Regions from separate parts of the Thalassotalea montiporae genome, predicted to be linked through region 1. Evidence: predicted binding sites of a transcription regulator. Region 1 holds the regulator's gene; the other holds the start of a gene.
The links. The regulator LexA, encoded in region 1, represses DNA repair genes until DNA is damaged. The targets are predictions, from matches to a motif close to TACTGTATNNNNATACAGTA.

Region 1 (3,182 bases):
TTCCAATAGGTAGTTTTCACCTTTTGTTTGACCACTGCCATCGCGATTGTCAAATTGTTCTCTTGGTGTCGAAAGCACCGAATAGAACTCAATACCTTGGTCAAAATATTTGTAATGCCACTTCCACTGAGAACCTGTAACTAAGATGGTAATGTCTGAGTTATCATTATCTTCCATCTCAATCAATGTGCTAGTGGCAGGCACTGCCATCGCGATGAGAATAACAATGGGAATGGCAGTCCAAAGTATTTCTACCTTGGTACTTTCATGGAAAGTTGCAGGCTTAACGCCTTTTGATTTGCGATGGAATACCATCGACCAAAACATTGCGCCGAACACTAAAATACCAATTACGGTGCATATCCACAGTACCAGCATATGAAGGTCATAAACCTCATTGCTGATTGCGGTAACCCCTTTGGTTAAGTTCAGCTCCATCTCCGCCCAAGCTGTGCTGGAAAACAACGTACTACTAAAAATGCTCCCCAAAAACAGCCAACCTAGGTTACGTCTTTTCACTCGACATCTCCTCTACCCTGTTGAATAACAAAGACATCAAAGCCGTCGATAGTAAAACTTTCGACGTGGGCTTACTTTGCAGATCGTGTTGTGATGTATGTTGTAATGTAGTTGTTGTGCGCACATCACTTATTCTTATGTTTTATTCGTTATTATTGTTTGCGCACTTTACAACCTAGAATTACTCAATTTTTAATCAAGATCTAGTGATTTATGATCAATTCTTATTATTTTTTCCTTATTTATCAGTAGAGTATGAGCTCTAATAAAAGAGCCCCGCGTCGATTAAATTATGTGCTATCAAGCGCTTGAGAGGGGATGCAGTCAACTAGAAAGTTTAGTAGTGATAGGTTTTTTGGACATAAAAAAGCCAACGAAATTCGCTGGCTTAATTAGAAAAATATAGGTCAGGTAACTAAACAAAAGACTATCAATCTATTCGTCTAGCTAATGATAAAAAAATAAACCTTGAAAAGAGATGCTTTATCTTACATCCAATCTGCATTTCGAATAACGCCAACAGCAATACCTTCAACGTTAAAGTGCTGACTGGTTAGATCAACTTCTATTGGTGCGAATTCTTCGTTCTCTGCATGCAGATAAACCACATTACCCTCGCGTTTAAAGCGCTTCACAGTAACATCATCTTCTACCCGCGCGACAATGACTTGGCCATTGTGAACATCAGTTGTTTGATGCACTGCCAATAAATCACCGTCCATAATACCGATGTCTTTCATACTCTCGCCGTTAACACGCAGCAAGTAATCTGCAGCCGGTTGGAATAAATTGCCATCAATTTGATAACGATCTTCTACGTGCTCTTGCGCCAATATTGGCTCACCAGCTGCAACTTGACCAATTAACGGTAAACCAGATTCTTCAACAAATGCATCGGCTAACCGGATACCACGTGAAGTACCTGGCAGCATTTCAATGTAGCCTTTCTTTGCTAGTGCTTTTAAGTGCTCTTCAGCAGCATTAGCTGATTTAAAACCGAAGAAGTCGGCAATTTCAGCTCGTGTTGGTGGCATGCCAGTATCAGCAATTTTATCTTTGATAAGCTCAAATATTTGAGATTGTCGTGCGGTTAATGGCTTCATAGCGATACAGGTCCTCTCCTGATATCCATACAGCATTACTGTAAGTATATACACACTGTATGGATATGCAAGACCAATTTAAAACGCACGATCTAGGCGAGAGAATATGCTGGCTTGCAATATTCCCAAAAGGCTAGGTTACATTCGCCAAATACCAAGGCATAGCTTCAAGAATACCTTGTTGAATACGATGGCTTGGATCGTATCCTAGTGCTGACTTTGCTTTAGAAACATCAGCTTGCGAGTGTCTAACATCACCCGCTCTAAAATCTCGATATTCAGGCTCTGTTGCAATCTGAACACTATTATCTGATAAGGCATGCTTGATAGATGCATAAAGCTCGTTGAGCGTCGTTCTATCGCCAAGTGCAACATTGTATACCGCGTTTTTCGCTTCAGCGGGCGCGGTGGCCGCTAGAATATTCATTTGTACGGTATTGTCGATATAGCAAAAGTCACGGCTGGTTTCGCCATCACCATTGATAAACACAGTGTCGCCTTTAATCATGGCAGCAGTCCATTTTGGAATTACCGCCGCATATGCGCCATCAGGATCTTGCCGGCAACCAAACACATTGAAGTAGCGTAAACCAATACAATTAAATTCATAAGCTCTAGCGTAGACATTCGCGTAAAGCTCATTAACGTATTTTGTTACCGCATAAGGGGAAAGTGGGCTGCCAATATTCTCTTCAACTTTAGGCAATGCCGGATGATCACCATAAGTAGAACTGCTGGCGGCATAAGTAAAGCTCGTAACATTTGCTTGTTTTGCTGCCTCAAGCATATTCAAGAAGCCTGTAACATTGGCTGCATTAGAGGTAATTGGATCTGCCAGTGAGCGCGGCACAGAGCCTAAAGCTGCTTGGTGTAAAACATAATCAACACCATCGCATACTTGTAAACAGGTGCTAACATCGCGAATATCGCCCTCTACAAACGTAAACGCCTGCCATTGCTCTGATGAAACGAGTTGTTTCACTTCTTCCAGGTTTTTTTGATAGCCTGTGGCGAAGTTATCAAGACCAACAACTCGTTGATCTAGTTTTAGTAAGGCTTCTAAAAGGTTAGAACCGATAAAGCCAGCAACACCTGTAATTAACCAAGTTTTAGGCTGCGCTTTCAATTCTTGGCATATTTGTTCGTACTTATTCATACACTCTGCTCTATAGACGCATATCAACTTGGTCTTTGGGAAGCACACACTTTAAGTCATACAAGACATGTGTCGCTTTACCTAACGCATGAATTTGCTCAGCCCCCATCGCTTTAAACTCGTCGTGTGCTACCGCCAAAATCACCGCGTCATAATCACCTTTTTTAGGCTCGGCAGTAAGCTTAATACCGTATTCTTCTTGCGCTTCTTCACAAGCACATAGCGGGTCAACAATATCAACATTTACGTTGTACTCTTTAAGTTCCTCAACAATATCAATCACTTTGGTATTGCGAAGATCAGGACAATTCTCTTTGAAGGTTAAGCCCATCACCAACACATGAGCCTGTTCTACTTGAATACGCTTTTTCAACATACCTTTGATAAGCTGTGAAACCACATAG
Region 2 (3,182 bases), on a different contig from region 1:
CTGCTCTTCTACTTGCTCTTCAGCTTGGGCAATAATCTCTTCAGCAGCAATCTCTTCGGCTGTCTTATTTTCGTTGATAGGGTTTTCGTTCGACTCAGTGGTCATGAAAATCTCTCCGGTAAAACATAATTGTTGCTAATTATGGGGTTTAGAATTTTGGTTTCAAGCTCCATTTTTCAAGATTTATTAAATCCCTGACTTTACAAGTGAAAATTTAAGAGCGACACTGCCGATAACAAGAAGAATTCAGGCATATAACGTCATGAGCCAGTTGTATAAAACCGTTGGCCTTATTGGTAAACCAAATCACGAAGGCGCAAGCGCGACCATCTCAACACTGCACCAGTATTTAATTGAAAATAACTACCAAGTATTAGTTGAGCGCTCGGTTGCATGCGCTATTGACGCTGACTGTGAACCAAATATTCAATCGTTAACCGATATTGGCGACCAGGCCGATCTCGCGATTGTCGTTGGTGGTGATGGTTATATGCTCGGCGCAGCGCGAGTGTTGTCTGGCTACAGCATAGGTGTTATTGGCGTTAACCGTGGCAACTTAGGTTTCTTGACCGACTTATCACCTCAAGATGTTATTCCGCCACTTGAAGCAATATTGCACGGTGAATCTCGCTCAGAGCAGCGTTTTATTATTGAAGCGGAAGTGTATCGCCACGGTAAACTAAAAAGCTCTAATAGTGCCGTTAACGAAGCGGTGCTGCATGCCGGCAAAGTCGCTAACATGATTGAGTTTGAAGTCTACATTGACGACAGCTTTATGTTTAGCCAGCGCTCAGATGGTTTAATTGTTTCTACGCCAACAGGTTCAACCGCTTATTCAATGTCGGCAGGCGGGCCAATTTTAACACCTAATCTAAATGCCCTATCGCTGGTGCCTATGTTCCCGCACACCTTAACCAGCCGCCCGATTGTGGTGGATGGTGACAGCGAAATTAAGTTAATTCTCGCTAACGATAACCACGAAAATTTACAAGTTAGCTGTGATGGTCACGTTATTTTAGCGGTCATGCCAGGTGATCAGGTAATCATCAAGAAAAGCCCTTATACCCTGCGCCTTATTCATCCATTGGATCACAGTTACTTCAACGTGCTTAGAAACAAACTAAGCTGGGGCAATAAACTCTATTAGTTTCAAACAGCTAGCATAAAACTTTTACAGCAAGATTCACTTTCTACTTGCACAACTGACGATTACTGTATAAATTGACAGCTAAACACTGTTTATTTATACATGACTATGCTGTTACAACTGACCATTCAAAATTTTGCCATTGTCAAAGCTCTGGATATCGACTGGCAACAAGGCATGACCACTATTACTGGTGAAACTGGTGCAGGTAAATCTATCGCAATAGATGCGCTTGGCCTTTGTTTAGGTGAGCGCGCAACCACAAACACGGTAAGGCCAGGGGCAAAAAAAGCCGACTTAGCAGCCACGTTTGATGTCACCAACAATACACTTGCCCAGCAATGGTTAGCGAGTCAGGAGCTACAGCAAAGTCAATCAGATAGCGATTCAACAAACGGCACTGTTGAATCACAAGAATGTATTCTTCGCCGTGTGATTTCTGCCGAAGGTCGCTCTCGTGCATTTATTAATGGCAGCCAAGTACCACTGGCACAATTAAAAGAGCTTGGCCAGTTACTGATCAATATTCATGGTCAACACGATCATCAACTTATCATTAAACCCAATGAGCAGCGCAAAATGTTAGATGCATTTGCTGGGCATGATGATCTTATCGACAACGTTAAGCACTATTATCAAAGCTATCGCAAACAAGTAGCAGAGTTAGAAGCACTAGAGCTTAGCCAGCAGCAGCGCGAAGCCAAAAAACAGTTATTGCAGTACCAAGTGCAAGAGTTGGATGAGTTTTCATTGCAAGCTGATGAATTTCAAACACTTGAAGCCGACTTCAAACGCTTTAGCCATAGTCAGCAGATTTTGTCTGACACCATGGAGTCACTGCACATTCTCTCGCAAAACGAACAGTTTAATGCGCTTGATGCACTGCAAAAATGTCACGATACCCTATCAACACTCGCCCATTACGATAGCGAACTCGCAAATATCGCCGCCATAATCAATGACGCAGTGGTGCAGCTTGAAGAAGCCAATAACGATCTACGCCACTACCACGATCGCCTAGAGCTAGACCCTCAAGCCTTTAGCATAATTGAGGAGCGTTACTCACAAGCCATTCAATTGGCGAAAAAACACCAAGTCGCGCCAGAGCAATTACCAGATTACCACCAACAATTAGCGTTGGAGCTGAACGGCTTAACGGGTGATGAAACTCGCTTAGCAGGGCTTGCTGATGAAATAGAGCAAACCAAGCAGCGATATTTTGAGGCCGCGCAAGTACTTACCGATTCGCGCATGGCAGCTGCGAAAATACTTAGCAGCGACGTGACTACCAGTATTCAGACGCTCAATATGCCGCATGGTCAGTTTGATGTCGCTATTACGCCACTTTCGTCAGATAAGCCAAGTGCTCAAGGGCAAGACGAGGTGTTATTCGTTGTCAGTATCAATCCAGGGCAAAGCTTAGAAGCCATGCACAAAGTCGCTTCAGGTGGTGAGCTTTCGCGTATTAGCCTTGCCATGCAGGTTATCCTTGCCGATAAAGTGGTTTCACCTACCCTTATTTTCGATGAAGTGGATGTTGGTATTAGTGGCCCAACAGCGGCAATGGTTGGAGCAAAACTGCAACAACTGGCGCAAAATACGCAAGTGATTTGTGTCACTCACTTACCGCAAGTGGCGTGCAAGGGGCACCAACAGTTATTCGTAGCGAAATTAACCGATGGTGAGCATACCGAAACCAGTGTTACGGAACTTAGTGAAGGTGCACGCGTCAAAGAAATTGCCCGCTTATTAGCAGGCAACACCATTACCGAGAGCAGCTTAGCGAATGCTCAAGAATTATTGGCAGGATAACAACAGCGTAAATTTATTGTGAATTGTTTTGTAACTATCAGTTCGCTTGGGTATTATCCTCTGTCACATGTAGTAGGATTTTAGTTTTTCATGTTAGCAAGAAGCATAATTTTAGCGCTTGCGCTGACCACCAGCGCATGTTCAAGCTGGGTATATCGTATTGATATCCCACAAGGTAACTACCTTGAACAAAAAGATATTGACCGCTTACAAGTGGGCATGA

Region 2: a site for LexA is predicted at 1,211-1,230, ahead of recN (DNA repair protein RecN). Genes of this name have one in related genera too.

What each region holds. Positions count from the first base shown of each region.
Region 1 is NZ_JBQRUO010000007.1:144,219-147,400, reverse strand. It holds gene coxB (cytochrome c oxidase subunit II) at 1-438, opposite strand, end outside; gene lexA (transcriptional repressor LexA) at 1,008-1,622, opposite strand; gene ACSLUR_RS16980 (NAD-dependent epimerase/dehydratase family protein) at 1,756-2,778, opposite strand; gene tviB (Vi polysaccharide biosynthesis UDP-N-acetylglucosamine C-6 dehydrogenase TviB) at 2,789-3,182, opposite strand, start outside.
Region 2 is NZ_JBQRUO010000003.1:296,251-299,432, forward strand. It holds gene grpE (nucleotide exchange factor GrpE) at 1-105, opposite strand, end outside; gene nadK (NAD(+) kinase) at 263-1,147, shown strand; gene recN (DNA repair protein RecN) at 1,256-2,959, shown strand; gene ACSLUR_RS11960 (outer membrane protein assembly factor BamE) at 3,050-3,182, shown strand, end outside.